DNA from 3 places in the Achromobacter deleyi genome. Region 2 is predicted to be linked to each of the others. Evidence: predicted binding sites of a transcription regulator. Region 2 holds the regulator's gene; each other region holds the start of a gene.

Region 1 (5,309 bases), 2.3 Mb from region 2:
AAAACCCCCGGGGCGAAGGTCCGGGGGTCTTTCGGGGTACTGCGTTCCCCGGCCGAAGCCGGGGAGGCCATGCAAGGGAAGCGGGACTTAGAAGTCCATGCCGCCCATGCCGCCCATGCCGCCGGGCATGGCCGGGGCAGCGGGCTTGTCTTCGGCCAGTTCCACAACGGCGGCTTCGGCGGTCAGCAGCAGGCTGGCGACGGAGGCGGCGTTCTGCAGGGCGGTGCGGGTCACCTTGGTGGGATCCAGCACGCCTTGCTCGACCAGGTCGGTGTACTCGCCGGTCGCGGCGTTGTAGCCGTAGTTGCCCTTGCCGTTCAGCACGTTGCTGACCACGACGCTGGCTTCTTCGCCGGCGTTGGTGACGATGGTGCGCAGGGGCTCTTCCACAGCGCGCAGGATCAGCTTGATACCGGCGTTCTGGTCAGGCGTGTCGCCCTTCAGGTCAGCGATGGCTTGCTTGGCGCGCAGCAGAGCCACGCCGCCGCCAGCCACAACGCCTTCTTCCACGGCAGCGCGGGTAGCGTGCAGGGCATCTTCGACGCGGGCCTTCTTTTCCTTCATTTCGACTTCGGTGGCAGCGCCAACGCGAATCACGGCAACGCCGCCGGCCAGCTTGGCCACGCGTTCTTGCAGCTTTTCACGGTCGTAGTCGGACGTGGCTTCTTCGATCTGGATACGGACTTGCTTGACGCGAGCCTCGATCGACTTGCTGTCGCCAGCGCCGTCGATGATCGTGGTGTTTTCCTTGCCCACTTCGATGCGCTTGGCTTGGCCCAGTTCAGCCAGGCCGGCCTTTTCCAGCGACATGCCGGTTTCTTCGGAGATCACCGTGCCGCCCGTCAGGATGGCGATGTCTTCCAGCATGGCCTTGCGGCGGTCGCCGAAGCCAGGCGCCTTGACGGCGGTGGTCTTCAGGATGCCACGGATGTTGTTGACCACCAGGGTCGCCAGGGCTTCGCCCTCGACGTCTTCGGCGATGATCAGCAGCGGACGGCTCGACTTGGCGACTTGTTCCAGCACCGGCAGCAGGTCACGGATGTTGCTGATCTTCTTGTCGAAGATCAGGACGAACGGGTCTTCCAGCGCGGCGACTTGCTTTTCCGGGCTGTTGATGAAGTAGGGCGACAGGTAGCCGCGGTCGAATTGCATGCCTTCGACGACGTCCAGCTCGTTTTCCAGCGACTTGCCGTCTTCGACGGTGATGACGCCTTCCTTGCCGACCTTGTCCATCGCGTCAGCGATGATCTGGCCGATCGAGGAATCGCTGTTGGCCGAGATCGAGCCAACCTGGGCGATTTCCTTGCTGGTCGTGACCGGCTTGGATTGCTTCTTCAGCTCGGCGACGGCAGCGGCGACAGCCTTGTCGATGCCGCGCTTCAGGTCGATCGGGTTGAAACCGGCGGCAACGTACTTCAGGCCTTCCTGAACGATGGCCTGGGCCAGCACGGTGGCGGTGGTGGTGCCGTCACCGGCGTTGTCGGAGGTCTTGGAGGCAACGTCCTTGACCAGCTGGGCGCCGATGTTCTCGAACTTGTCCTTCAGTTCGATTTCCTTGGCGACGGAGACGCCGTCCTTGGTCACGGTCGGGGCGCCGAACGAGCGCTCCAGCACGACGTTGCGACCCTTGGGGCCCAGGGTGGTCTTGACGGCGTTGGCGAGGACATTCACGCCACGGACGATGCGCACGCGGGCGTCGTCACCGAACAGTACTTGCTTGGCAGCCATTTGTTAGCTTCCTTCGAAAATTCGTTTGAGGCAGGGTTTACTGGACCACGGCGAGGATTTCGTCCTCGCGGATGACGAGCAGTTCTTCGCCGTCAACCTTGACCGACTGGCCGGCGTACTTGCCGAACAGAACCTTGTCGCCAGCCTTCAGGTCGACCGGCAGGATCTTGCCGTCTTCGGTCTTCTTGCCGGGGCCGACGGCCACGACTTCACCCTGGTCGGGCTTTTCAGCGGCGCTGTCGGGGATGACGATGCCCGACGCAGTCTTGCGCTCGTTTTCGAGGCGTTTGACGATCACGCGATCGCCCAGGGGACGCAAGGCCATGAGGAACTCCTGTTACTAAAGAAGAAAGTGAATGATCGGTTAGGCCCGGGAGGACTGTTAGCACTCACCGGTGTCGAGTGCTAATTATAGGGATGATGTCGCGAGGTTCAAGGGGGGGAGGGGGGCTGTTACATATGGCGGAGCCGTGTGGTGGGTGAGTGGTGCGTCCCTTTTTATTTGCCGCCTTGCGGTCGCCGGTGTCGAAAATCATCCAACGCGGGATTTACGTCACTCAACACATAAGCCCTGATCGCGATACTCACCCGGTGCCCCCAGCGCGGCGCAGAACTTGTGGTTTTCGCCGGAATAGGCGTGTTTGGCGCGGATGGTCAGCGTGGCGCCGGCCAACCTGACCTTCTTTGGATCGCAGGACCAGAAGCCGCTGGAGATTTCGTTGTACGCCGCCCTGGCGACGAGGCGGGGCGGTTGTTCGGGCTGCTTCTTTCCGGATGTCGTCGTGGCCAACCACTCGATCCAGACACGGCAGCTCACGTGCTCGAAGCCCACGTTCTCGAGGATCACCCGGTAGGAGCCCTGCCCGTCGCGGGAATGCCAACTTCCGCCAGTCAGCGTCCCCAGGAGCTCCGCTTGATCCGCGTCAGTCTCCGCGACGGAGGGAGCCGCCACCAGGAACGAAAGGCTGAGCAACGCTGACGCAAGAATTTTCATGGTTCGGATTGCCTGTCGGGATTCGGCGTGAAAGGAGTGATGGACGGCGCTCGGCGGCGTTTTATGGACGGGATGGCAAGCATAACCGGCAGGTATCGCAGCAGGTCGCATCCGAGGTCGAAGCGCGGCGAGGATTTCTGGCCGCCGCTCGCCATACCCGCAGTTATACGAATCGCAGTTGCGTCCCACATAGATCTTGTCCGCCAGGTTCCGCGCATTCAATGCCAGGCTCCAGTGCTGGAAGTCATAGCCCAGCATGGCGTCGAACAGGGTGTAGGCCGGCACCTTGGCGGGGGCGGAACTATTGGCGCCGTCGGTCGCGCCTACGAAGCGCACGCCCATGCCCACCTTGATGCCGTTGGCAAAGCGGTAGTCGCCCCAGGCCGAGGCCTGGTTGCGCGGAGTGGCGGTGAGTTGGGTGCCGATCTTGTCGGGGTTGGCGTTCTTGGTCACGCGGGCGTCGGGCGTCCACGTATAGGACAGCAGCAGTCGCGGGTGCCGGGCGGCTGGTAACGCAGGCCGACCTCGTATTGGCGTAGTTGGGCAACAGCTGATTGGCGGGCGTGCCGCAGGCCACCGTCACACCGGAGACGGTGCAGTCCGCCATGGCGGCGGGCCCCCAAGCGGCCAGCCCCAGGGCCGCGGCCATCGCGTGCAAGCGCCACCGCACCGGCGCGTAAACCGCCGTGGGCGCCGCCCCGCCGCGCGGTTGGGCCGCCAGCTCCGACACGGGCTGCCACATGCGCCTAGCGCGTTCCATACCAGGCGGTACACGGGCTTCAAGGCCTACTCCTCCAGGATTAGCGGTGATCGCTGCGGGGCGTCCGCGACGCGGAACGGCCAAGGACGGCGACAGCCGGGCGCGGACGATTTCCGGCCGGGGCGCGACTATACCGCTGCGCAACTTTTTATTACAAAAATAGAATGGAAGAAGGGCCGATGTTTATCCAGCTTGCGTTACTCAAGGCGTATGCCTGGGTTGTCGCCTGTCACGGGTTCAAGGAATACCGGAGCCAAAAGTTGCACAACCTCCCGACAAACGGGAGAATCGGCCGCTGGTCCCCCCTATCGGTGGCCGCAGACTATTCAGGAGTGATGGACGTGCGCAACCCCGTTCTTGCGGCAATACCGGCCGGCATCATGGAAGGCTGGCGCCGGCAACGCGCTCAAGGCAGACACACGATCCTGCATGCCGTCATCTGCGCGGTCCTCGCCAGCGTTCCTTTCCTGCCGGTCGAAACCGCCCATGCCGTCGGCTTCGACTGCAAGGCCGCGAAAACCCATGTCGAACATCTGATCTGCGCCGACCCAGCGCTGTCCAGGCTGGACGATCAGACGAAGGCGCTTTACGACAGGATTCAGGCCGAAACCGCTGGCCGTGACGGCGAAACCGGTGAATGGCGCGATCCTGTGGCGAAAGAGCAGACGCAATGGCGCACCACCGTGCGCGACCGTTGCACAGACGCCGCCTGCCTGAAATCCGCTTACGAGGACCGTATCGCCGCCATGAAAAAGAACTGGGCAGAGGCGCTGGGACCCGCGGGCGAGTAATACGCGAAGCCCTGCTCTGCGAATGCCTGTCATAGCGCTCAACTCCTTGGCATCTGAATCGCTGTTCCCCCTGGCTCTGAAAAAGGAAAGAGGCCTGGGCTTGGAGTATTGGCCACTTGGTTTCCGCCCCTCTTTTGATATCAGCAGTCTTCGCGCTGCAAAGCCTGTTTCAAGCAGCTAAAAATCTGCTCGATCTGCTCAGTGTTGATGATCAAGGGTGGCGAAATAACGATCATGTCGCCAGAGGCACGCACCAGCACGCCATTGTTGAAGCAATACCGCGCCACATCTGCTCCTCGGCTGCCGGTCGCCCCAGGGCGCGGCGCCAGATCCACCGCGCACAACAAGCCTATGCTGCGAACGTCAGTGACATGAGGCAACCCCTTGAGCGCCAGCGCGCTCGACTGCCAGAAGGGGCTGATCTCCTGCACCATGGAATTGATGCCCAGTTCCTCATGCAGTTGCAGCGTCGCCAGGCCAGCAGCGCAGGCCAGCGGATGAGCCGAATAGGTGTAGCCGTGCATCAATTCGACCACCTGCGGAGGACCAGCCATGAAGGCGTCATACACACCACCACTGACGATGACACCACCCATGGGCACGGCACCATTGGTCAAGCCCTTGGCCACCGTCATCAAGTCGGGCGTGACGCCAAAGACCTGTGAGGCGAAGTTGCCGCCAACTCGCCCGAAGCCGGTGATCACCTCGTCGAAAATGAGGAGCACACCGTGCTGGGTGCACAGTTCGCGCAGGCGCTGAAGATAACCAACCGGCGGCGGATATACGCCGCCCGAACCGGTGACCGGTTCGACGATGACGGCGGCAACCGTGCTCGGATCCTGGATGTCCAGCAGCAAGGAAAGTGCTTCGGCATAGTTTGCCCCTTGCTCGGGGTTGCCAGCGCTGAATCGCATGCTGGCGTCATAGGGCAATGGCAAATGACTGACCTCACCAAGGAGCGGGCCGAAGTCGCGCTTTTGGCGGCCGATGCCGGAGACGGACAGGCCGCCAAAGCCCATGCCGTGATAGCCCTTGG
Region 2 (5,309 bases):
GGCGGCGTCGAATCCCGCGGTATCGACATGACGCATGCCGAACACCGCGAAGACCTGGGCCGGGTCGAACCTGGGATCGGTCATGGCGCGTCGTCCGCTCAGCCTTGGCCGGCGGACACCACCACCAGGGCCGGACGCAGCGTGCGGTCGGCGATGGCGTAACCTTTCTGCAGCACCTGCACCACCGTGTTGGCGGGCTGGTCGGTCGGGATCGACGAAATCGCCTGGTGCTGGTGCGGATCGAACTTGTCGCCCTGGACCGGCGCGATTTCCTTGAGCATGTTGCGCTCGAAGGCGGCGGCCAGCTGCTTGAGCGTGACTTCGACGCCTTCACGCAGCGTGTCCACGGTCTGGTCGGCCTGGGCCAGCGCGGCCTCGAGGCTGTCCTTGACCGGCACCAGGCTTTCCGCGAACGACTCGATGCCGAACTTGCGTGCCTTGGACACTTCTTCCTGGGCACGGCGGCGCACGTTCTCGGCCTCGGCGCGGATGCGCAGAAGCTGGTCATGCTGCTCATTGACGGTAGCCTGGGCCGCGTCCAGCTGGGCGCGCAACTCGTTCAGCTCGGCCTGCGCGGCGTCCTGGGCGGCGGGGGCCGCGTCGGCATCGTTGCCGAATCCGGGCGTCTGATCTACAGGCTCGTTGGGTGCCGTCATGGGGAATCCTCCAAAAAGAATGGCTTTCGCAGACATGAATGGGGGCCAATACCCCTATTTCAAGCCCGGGAAAGCAAATATTCCCCGTCGCGCAGCGCCACCGCGGCAACCGGCAGCCACCCAGGAAAATCCGGAAAAATCCGCCAAAACCCCAGCTTCACCCGCGAACCGCACGGAAAACCGGCATTTCAGCAGATCCGCCGATGCCAGGGACAGGTCATTTCTTGTGCGGCTGCGCCGGCGCGACGGCGTCACTGGCGGGAAAGCTCTCTTTCAGGGCGCGGTCGACGCGCGGATCGTCGTCCGGCTCCGGATTGATCGCGATGGGATCGCTGGCGGGAAAGGTCTCGGCCAGCGCCTCGTCCAGCTCGTGCTCGACCTGATCCTCCTCCACCGGGGTACTGACGTTCCCCTTTTTCACAATCTTGCCCGTCTTGGGATCATGGTGCATGCGCCCTCTCCTTCAAGTCCGTGAATGTGTGGGCCATCCCTGCAAGTGTCGTGCCGTCAGGGTGGCCAACCCCGCGATCCAGGCCGGATCGTCATTGAGCGCCGGGATGTAACGGAACTGCTTGCCGCCCGCGCCGACAAAGGCGTCGCGGCACTCCAGGCTGATCTCTTCCAGGGTTTCCAGACAGTCTGCCACAAATCCCGGACACACCACATCCACCTCGGTGATGCCCGAGGCGGCCAGCGCCTTGAGGGTCGGTTCGGTGTAGGGCTCGAGCCAGCGGGCGGTGCCGAAGCGGCTCTGGAAGGTCACCTCGATCTGCTCGCGCGGCAGCGATAGCCGCTGCGACAGCAGCCGCGCGGTTTCCATGCAGTCGCGGTAGTACGGATCGCCCAGTTCGATGGAATAGCGCGGCAGGCCATGGAAGCTCATGACCAGCTTCTGCGGCTTGCCATGCTCGCGCCAGTACGCCTCGATACGGGCGGCCAGCGGGTCGAGATAGATGGGATCCTCGTGGAACCGCTTGATGAAGCGCATTTCCGGCTGGTCGCGCAGCCGGCCGGCGTGGCGCGTCACGGCATCGACCACGGTGGCCGACGTGCTGGCGGCGTATTGCGGATACAGCGGCACGGTCAGGATGCGTTCGCAGCCCTGCGCCCGCAGCCGCGAGATGGCGTCGGGAATCGACGGGTTGCCGTAGCGCATGCCCAGTTCCACCACCGCCTCGACCCCGGCCGCGGTCAACGCGGCCTGCACGCCTTCGGCCTGGCGGCGGCTGTAGACCATCAGCGGCGAGCCTTCCTTGAGCCAGACGCCGGCGTAGCGGGGTTCCAGTTTCTTCGGGCGCATCGTCAGCACCAGGCCGTGCAGGATCGGCTTCCACAGATAGCGCGGAATCTCGATCACGCGCGGGTCCGACAGGAATTCGCCCAGGTACTTGCGGATGTCCTTCTTGCCCGGGGTGTCGGGCGTGCCCAGGTTCACCAGCAGCACGCCGACCTTGCCCGGCGCGCGCGGCGGCGGGTCTTCATTGAAGGGGTCGTCCTGCTCGATTTCAGGCAGGTAGCGTTCAGGCCAGAGATACTTGAACAGGCGAAGAAACACAAAAACTCCCCTTCCTCCGCAAGGAGGATGTCGGTTCGAATGGAACTACTGGTTGTGGCTGAGGGCGTTGGACAGCAGGCGCGCCGTGATGTCCACGATGGGAATCACGCGTTCGTAGGCCATGCGGGTCGGACCGATCACGCCGAGCGTGCCGACCACCTTGCCGTCCACGCCGTAGGGCGCGGTGATCACCGAGACTTCTTCCATCGGCACCAGCTGCGAATCGCCGCCGATGTAGATCTGCACGCCTTGCGCGCGGCTCGACACATCGAGCAGCTGCAGCAGGTCGGTCTTCTTTTCGAATAGCGAGAACATCTTGCGCAGGCGGTCCATGTCGGAGGCGATGTCGGTGACGTCGAGCAGCTTGCGCTCGCCCGAAATGACCACGGCGTCGCCGTCCTCGGCCGCTTCGGCGCTGGCCTCGACCGCCGCCTGCATCAGCCGCGAGATGTCTTCGCGCAGCTGGGCCAGCTCGGTGGACAGGGTGCGCCGCACCGCGTCGAAGGACTTGCCGGCGAAATGGATGTTGAAGAAGTTGCCGGCCTCCAGCAGCTCGGCCTCGGCGTAGTCGCGCTGCACGAACAGGATGCGGTTCTGCACGTCGCCATCCGGGGTGACGATGATCAGCAGGACACGCTTGTCGGACAGGCGGATGAATTCGATCTGGCGGAACACCTGGGCGCGCTTGGGCGTCAGCACCACGCCGGCGAACTGCGTCAGGTTCGACAGCAGCGCCGCCGCGGCATTGACCGCGCGGGTGGGTTCGGCCGCCGCCAGCATGTCGCCCATGTTGTGCGGTTCGAGCTGGTAGGACTGCACCGCCAGCAGCGAATCGACGAACATGCGGTAGCCGCGCGGCGTCGGAATGCGCCCCGCGGAAGTGTGCGGACTGTGGATCAGGCCCAGCTCTTCCAGGTCCGCCATGACGTTGCGGATGGTGGCGGGCGACAGGTCGAAGACCTTCGATAGCGTCCGCGAGCCGACTGGTTGCCCATCGGCGATGTAGCGTTCGATCAACGCTTTCAGTAATGCGCGTGCGCGGTCATCCATAGCGCGTATTTTAGGGAATCTTTTCCAATTAAGGCGATTTTTGTCCCGCAAGCCGATATGCGGCCCCATATAATCGGCTAACGGGCCCGATTCCGGACCAATTTCGCTTTTTCTGATTCGCCTCGCCACCATGCACTTTCCTACCGTCGCGCTGATCGGCAGATACCAGGACGCCGGCCTGGCCACTCCGCTAAGGGCGCTCGCGCACGCGCTCACGCAGGCCGGGCGGCAGGTGCTCGTCGACGCCGACACGGCCCGCAACACCGGGCTCACGGAATACCCGGTCGCCACCTACGAGCAGATCGGCCAGGACGCCTCGCTGGCCGTGGTCATGGGCGGCGACGGCACGGTGCTGGGCGCGGCCCGCCACCTGGCGCCCTTCGGCGTGCCGCTGGTCGGCATCAACCACGGCCACCTCGGCTTCATCACCGACATCCCGGTGCAGGACGCGCACGACGCGCTGGCGCGCGTGCTGGAAGGCAACTTCCAGATCGAGGAACGCATGCTGCTCGAAGGCAGCGTGTGGCGCGGCGACCAGCAGATGTACGCGGCCTCGGCGCTCAACGACGTGGTGCTGAACCGCGCCGGACGCGGCGGCATGATCGAAGTGCGCGTCGAACTCGACGGCGCCTTCATGTACACGCAGCGCGCCGACGGCCTGATCATCGCCACGCCCACCGGCTCGACCGCCTACGCGCTGTCGGCCAACGGTCCGATCCTGCACCCCGGCATGAACGCCATGGTGCTGGTGCCGGTGGCGCCGCAAACGCTGTCGAACCGCCCCATCGTGATCCCCGACAGCGGCGTGCTCAACATGACGCTCACCGCCATGGGCCGGGTCGAGGTCGGCGCCAGCGTGCACTTCGACATGCAGACCTGGTCCGACCTGCAACCCGGCGACCGCATCGTCGTGCAGCGCGCACCCTACACCATCCGCTTCGTGCATCCGGAAGGCTACAGCTTCTTTTCCACCCTGCGCCGCAAGCTGCACTGGAACCTGATGCCGCAAGCCACCGACAACGTAGAGTAGTAAGCGCCCCGACATGCTGCGCACCCTGCACATCCGCGACTTCGTCATCGTCGAGCAGACCGAGATCCATTTCGGTCCCGGCTTCACCGTCTTCTCCGGCGAGACCGGCGCCGGCAAATCCATTCTCATCGACGCGCTGGCGCTGGCGCTGGGCGAACGTGGCGACGTCAGCGTGCTGCGTGAAGGCGCCGCGCGCGCCGACATCACCGCCGTCTTCGACACGCCGCCGGCGCTGAACGCCTGGCTGGCCGAACGCGAGATCGACGCCGACGAGGAACTGTCGCTGCGCCGCGTGATCGACGCGCAGGGCCGCAGCCGCGCCTACATCAATGGCACGCCGGCCACGGTCGCGCAACTGCGCGAACTGGGCGACAGCCTGGTCGACATCCACGGCCAGCACGCGCACCAGAGCCTGATGCGCCCCGAGGCCCAGCGCGACCTGCTGGACGCGCACGGCGGCCATGGCGACCTGCGCCAGGCCGTCGGCCAGGCCTGGAAGCAATGGCGCGCGCTGGCGCGCCAGCTCGAATCCGCCGAAAAGGATGCCGCCGGCCTGGCGACCGAACGCGAACGGCTGCAATGGCAGGTCGACGAACTCGACCGCCTGGGCCTGGCGCCGGACGAATGGGAATCGCTGCAGTCCGAGCACACGCGCCTGTCGCATTCGCAATCGCTGCTGGACGGCGCCACGCAGATCCTCGACGCGCTCGACGGCGAAGGCGACTCGGCCCACCATCGGCTGACCGCGGCCAATCACCGCATCCAGCAGATGCTGCGGCACGACACCGGCCTGCAGGGCATCTACGACGAACTCGAATCGGCCCGCATTGCCATCAGCGAAGCCGTGTCCGACCTGAACAACTACGTCAGCCGCGTCGATCTCGATCCGCGCAGACTGGCCGACCTCGAGGCGCGCCTGAGCGCGGTGTTCGAGACTGCGCGCAAGTTCCGCACCGAACCCGAAGGGCTGTGCGCGCTGCGCGACAGCCTGCACGCCGAGCTCTCGGCCCTGCAGGCC
Region 3 (5,309 bases), 1.1 Mb from region 2:
TTTGTGGAAAGGACTCCAATTCGGGCAGGTTAACATTCGGCGACGGATCCTCGTACCGTGGATATACCCTAATTCCGGCCGAATTTTCTTCAGCCTCAGACCCGGAGACTTCCCATGCCCGCCTCCCTGGAACTCATTTCCCAGCATCGTTGTTTCGGGGGTTCGCAGCGCTATTACCGCCATGAGTCGGCCGAGATCGGCCTGCCGATGCGGTTTTCGGTGTTCATCCCGCCGCAGGCCGGGCACGGCCCGGTGCCGGTGCTGTTCTACCTGGCCGGCCTGACCTGCACCGAGGAAACCTTCATGATCAAGGCGGGCGCCCAGCGCCTGGCCGCCGAGCTGGGCGTGATGCTGGTGGCGCCCGACACCAGCCCGCGCGGCGCCAACGTGCCCGGCGAAGACGAAAGCTGGGACCTGGGCACCGGCGCCGGCTTCTACCTGGACGCCACCACCTCGGCCTGGCGCACCCACTACCGCATGGACAGCTACGTGACCCGCGAGCTCCATGGCATCGTCACCACCGCCCTGCCCGGCGACGCCGCGCGCGTCGGCATCTTCGGCCACTCGATGGGCGGCCACGGCGCGCTGGTGCTGGCGCTGCGCAATCCGGGCAAGTTCCGCTCGGTCTCGGCGTTCGCCCCGATCGCCGCGCCCAGCCAATGCCCCTGGGGCCAGAAGGCGTTCGGCGCCTACCTCGGCGAGAACCGCGACGACTGGGCCGCCTACGACGCCTCGGCGCTGATGCGCGGCCTGCGCCAGCCGTTCCCCGGTGGCATCCTGCTCGACCAGGGCAGCGCCGACCAGTTCCTGGCCGAGCAGTTGTATCCCGAGGTATTCGAGGCCGCCTGCGCCAGCGCCGGCCAGCCGCTGGTGCTGCGCCGCCAGGAAGGCTACGACCATGGCTATTACTTCATCTCGACCTTCATCGAGGATCACATCCGGTTTCACGTCGAGCGGCTTGGAAAGCCGGCCGCCTGACGCCCCGCTTCTATACTGGGCGGCCTGCCGTGGCAGGCCCGCGGCGTCCCCCGCCCGGTCCCCGGCCGTGGCGTTCTTTGTATAGGACCGCCTGATTTGATCAACGGAATCGCTCCCTTCGTCTGGATCCTGCTGGCCGCGGTGGTCGTCTTCCTGCCGGGCCTGGCGATGCTGCTGGGCAAGGGCGGCCCGCGCGACGAGCGCGGCCGGCGCACCTTCCAGTTCCGGCCCGTGCGGCGCGTGTTCGGCCTGTTGCTGCTGTTGCTGGGCGGCGTGTCGGGGCTGCTGGCGCTGTCGCTGGTGCAGTTCTTCAAGCTGACCACCGACGAACCCGTCGCCCGGATCGAGATCCGCCAGCAGGCGGAAGGCCAGTTCCAGGTCAGCGCCAGCGCGCCGGGCGTGGGCACCAAGCAATACGTGCTGTATGGCGACCAGTGGCAGATCGACGCCCGCGTGGTGCGCTGGCGCCTGCCGGCCCTGATGGCCGGCGTGTCGCCGCTGTACCGCCTGGAACGCCTGTCCGGCCGCTACAGCGACGCCGCGCGCGAGGCCTCGGCGACGCGTTCGGTGCATGCGCTGGACGACTGGCCGGCGCCGGACCTGGGTTCGCTCAAGCAGAGCTTCCCGAACTGGTTCCCCTTCGTCGATGTCCAATTCGGCAGCGCGGCCTACATGCCGCTGTTCGACGGCGCGAAGTACCAGGTCTATATGGATCCGCGCGGCGCGCTGTTCGCCCGTCCGGATGGCGACGCCACCGCGGCCGGGCTGAAACGCCTGGGCTGGTAGCCGGGACATCCGGCCCGCGATTGCGGGCGAAGCGGACCCGGCCCGCCAGGGCGCTGGCGGCCACGCGCCCGATGCGGATTTAAAATGGGGACGTGTCATTGAATGGAAACTTTGACGCGCCGCAATAGTCGAATTAGCACTCCCTTTACTAGAGTGCTAACATCGAATCCATGTCTTTACCCCTTCGCTTTCCGGAGACCGCTGCAATGAAACAACCCAGTACCTCGTTGGCCACTTCCGGCAACGCCCTGGCGTTGGCCATCGCCAATCCGGGCGCGCTCGGCACGATCGATGCCTACATCTCGGCCGTGAACCGCCTGCCGGTCCTGTCGGCCGAACGCGAAACCGAACTCGGCCGCCGCCTGCGCGACAGCGAAGACCTGGGCGCCGCGCGCGAACTGGTGCTGTCGCACCTGCGCCTGGTGGTGTCCGTGGCGCGCCAGTACCTGGGCTATGGCTTGCCCCACGCCGACCTGATCCAGGAAGGCAACGTCGGCCTGATGAAGGCCGTCAAGCGTTTCGACCCCGAGCGCGGCGTGCGCCTGGTGTCGTTCGCCGTGCACTGGATCAAGGCCGAAATCCACGAATACATCATCCGTAATTGGCGCCTGGTCAAGGTGGCGACCACCAAGGCCCAGCGCAAGCTGTTCTTCAACCTGCGCAGCATGCGTCCGGACGGCCAGACGCTGGACCCGGAACAGGTCGACCACATCGCGCGCGAACTCAACGTGCGCCGCGAAGACGTCAGCGAAATGGAAGTGCGCCTGTCCGGCCGCGACATGTCGCTCGAGAACCAGGACGACGATGACGACAGCTACGCGCCCATCGCGTACCTGTCCGACGAAGGCCGCCAGGAGCCGACCCGCGTGCTGGAACGCGCCGCGCGCGACCAGCTGCAGAGCTCGGGCCTGTCGAGCGCGCTGGAAGCGCTCGACCCGCGTTCGCGCCGCATCGTCGAAGCCCGTTGGCTGCAGGACGACGGTGGCGCCACGCTGCACGAACTGGCGCAGGAATTCGGCGTGTCGGCCGAACGCATCCGCCAGATCGAGGCCGCCGCGTTGAAGAAGATGCGCGGCAACCTGGCCACCTGATTCCCCGCCGCATCCATGCCAAGGGCCGCGATTCGCGGCCCTTTTCTTTTGCTTCGCCGGCTGGGCGCGCCCCGGGGAAGGGGTGGCGGCGGCCGTTGTCACGACGCACCAATAAATTGATACAAATTCGCCGCGAAATAACGCTCGATTCCAGAAACTTAATGAAGTGGGCACCGCCTAACTTCACGTAGACCGCAAACTTTGGTTGGCAGTCTTGTCATCCGTCTCGGCTTCTCCTCTTTCCCCTCCCCTATGAGACGGATGCTTGCGGGGCACCACGCATATGGTGCCCCGTTTTTTATTGCGCGCGCGAAACGCGCGGCCCCGCTCAGGCCGCCTGCGCGCTGGCCGGGCCGGGCTGCGCCGCATGCCACAGCGCGTCCTGCACGCGTCGCACGCCGGTGGCCATCGAGCCATCCTGGTAGAGCTTGATCCAGCGATAGCCGGGGGCGAGGTTGTCGACCACGTGCTTGCCGTCGCGAATGCTGAACTGGAAGCAGGTGGACGGCGTGGCCAGCATGCGCAGGTTGTGGCGGCGGCGGTCGAATTCGTGGTGCACGTGGCCCCACAGCAGCACCCGCACCTGCGGCCAGCGCGCCAGCAGCTTGAACAGCGCCTGCGGGTTGTCGATCATCATCGAGTCATGCCAGTGGCTGTCGATCTGCATCGGGTTGTGGTGCATGGCCAGCAGCGTGTGCCGTCCGGGCGCCTCGGCCAGCGCGGCTTCCAGCAGGTCGAGCTGGCTGTCGGGCAGGTGGCCGGCGTTCGAGCCGGGCACGGTGGTGTCCAGCGAGACCACGCGCCAGGCGCCCACGTCCGTCACCGGCACCGACCACTCGGGCAGTTCATGGCGCATCGCCACGGGCAGGTCGTGGTTGCCCGGCAGGCAACGGATCCGGGCGCCTTCCAGCGCCGGCGCGGCGCCCAGGATGGCGGCCAGGCGTTGGTAGGCGGCGGGTTCGCCATCCTGGGACAGGTCGCCGGTGGCCAGCAGCAGGTCAGGATGCTTGCCGTCGGCCTCGATCTGGCGCAGCACGGCGCGCAGGCTGGCGTCGGTGTTGACGCCGAGCATCACGGTGTCGGGCTCGCCGAACAGGTGGCAATCGGTCAGCTGGACGAGCATGGCCGGGGCGTCGGTGCGCCGGGCCAGGGTATGGACGCGTGCCAAGTGCGGCTCCTGCGAAGTTTCTGCACGGCCCCTACCTTACCGAAAATTCGTGTCCCGGCGCGTATCGCCTGGCTCGATCGGGGTAACGAAACGTGCGCCGGAAATATCTGTTCGCCGGAATCGACAGGAAAACCCGCTATTCTTGTGGAACTTTTCACAAGCTTCATGATCGGGACGCGGCGTTATCCATGGATGTAGGTTTTCTCGTATTCGGTCTGGCCGGGCTGTTGACCCTGGTGTGCTTCATGCCGCCGCTGGCTGGCCGCCTCAAGCTGCCCTACTCGGTGCTGCTGGCTATCGTCGGCTGCTTGCTGGGTATCATCGTGCACGTCCATGGCTGGGCGCCGAGCTGGATCGGCGACTTCCTCGACTCGCTGGAACGGTTCGAGATTTCCTCCGAGACCTTCCTGATGGTGTTCCTGCCGGTGCTGCTGTTCGAGACCGCGCTGTCCATGAACGTGCGGCGCCTGATGGACGACATCGGCCCGATCCTGATGATGGCGATCGTGGCGGTGGTGGTGTGCACCGTGGTGGTGGGCGTGACGCTGGACGCGATCTCGCCTTATGGCCTGGTGGTCTGCCTGCTGCTGGGGGCCATCGTGGCGACCACCGATCCGGTGGCGGTGGTGGGCATCTTCCGCGAAGTGGGCGCGCCCAAGCGCCTGACCACGCTGGTCGAGGGCGAAAGCCTGTTCAACGACGCCGCGTCGATCGCCTTGTATTCGGTGCTGCTGGCCGTGCTGGGCGGCCATGGCGAGCTGACCGTCAGCGGCATCTTCAATGACTTCATCGTGCACTTCATCGGCGGCGGCATCGCCGGCTTCGCCATGGGGCGGCTGGCCTGTTTCCTGTTCGCCTGGCTGCGCGGCTTCCCCACGGCCGAGATCACGCTGACGCTGACGCTGGCCTACCTGTCCTTCTTCATCTCCGAGCACTACCTGAACGTGTCGGGCGTGGTCGCCACGGTGATCGCCGGCCTGGTGGTGGGGTCGACCGGCCGCACCCGCATGTCGCCGACCACCTTCGAATACCTGTCGAGCGCCTGGGAACAATTCGGCTTCTGGGCCAATTCCCTCATCTTCCTGTTCGCGGCCATGCTGATCCCCAAGCTGATGGCGGCGGCCGACTGGCAGGAACTGGTGCTGGTGGCGGTGGTGTTCGTGGTGACGCTGGTGGCGCGGGCCATCGTGGTGTTCGGCCTGCTGCCGCTGCTGGGGCTGACCAAGCTGGGCACCAAGGTCAGCAACCCATACAAGGTGGTGATGCTGTGGGGCGGCCTGCGCGGC

What was found. The regulator HrcA, encoded in region 2, represses chaperone genes, less so after heat shock. The targets are predictions, from matches to a motif close to TTAGCACTCNNNNNNNNNGAGTGCTAA.
Region 1: the regulator HrcA is predicted to act here: its motif matches at 2,111-2,137, upstream of groES (co-chaperone GroES).
Region 3: the regulator HrcA is predicted to act here: its motif matches at 1,898-1,924, upstream of rpoH (RNA polymerase sigma factor RpoH).

Annotation. Positions count from the first base shown of each region.
Region 1 covers NZ_CP065997.1:2,568,910-2,574,218, forward strand. Annotated here, with positions in the region: gene groL (chaperonin GroEL) at 88-1,728, opposite strand; gene groES (co-chaperone GroES) at 1,766-2,053, opposite strand; gene I6I07_RS11530 (TonB-dependent receptor domain-containing protein) at 2,282-3,175, opposite strand; gene I6I07_RS11535 (lysozyme inhibitor LprI family protein) at 3,662-4,273, shown strand; gene I6I07_RS11540 (aminotransferase class III-fold pyridoxal phosphate-dependent enzyme) at 4,414-5,309, opposite strand, start outside.
Region 2 covers NZ_CP065997.1:291,231-296,539, forward strand. Annotated here, with positions in the region: gene I6I07_RS01175 (thioredoxin family protein) at 1-84, opposite strand, end outside; gene grpE (nucleotide exchange factor GrpE) at 99-656, opposite strand; gene I6I07_RS01185 (hypothetical protein) at 874-1,107, opposite strand; gene hemH (ferrochelatase) at 1,120-2,211, opposite strand; gene hrcA (heat-inducible transcriptional repressor HrcA) at 2,257-3,261, opposite strand; gene I6I07_RS01200 (NAD kinase) at 3,392-4,291, shown strand; gene recN (DNA repair protein RecN) at 4,305-5,309, shown strand, end outside.
Region 3 covers NZ_CP065997.1:1,352,913-1,358,221, reverse strand. Annotated here, with positions in the region: gene fghA (S-formylglutathione hydrolase) at 115-978, shown strand; gene I6I07_RS06085 (hypothetical protein) at 1,075-1,764, shown strand; gene rpoH (RNA polymerase sigma factor RpoH) at 1,971-2,855, shown strand; gene cpdA (3',5'-cyclic-AMP phosphodiesterase) at 3,184-4,023, opposite strand; gene I6I07_RS06070 (cation:proton antiporter) at 4,212-5,309, shown strand, end outside.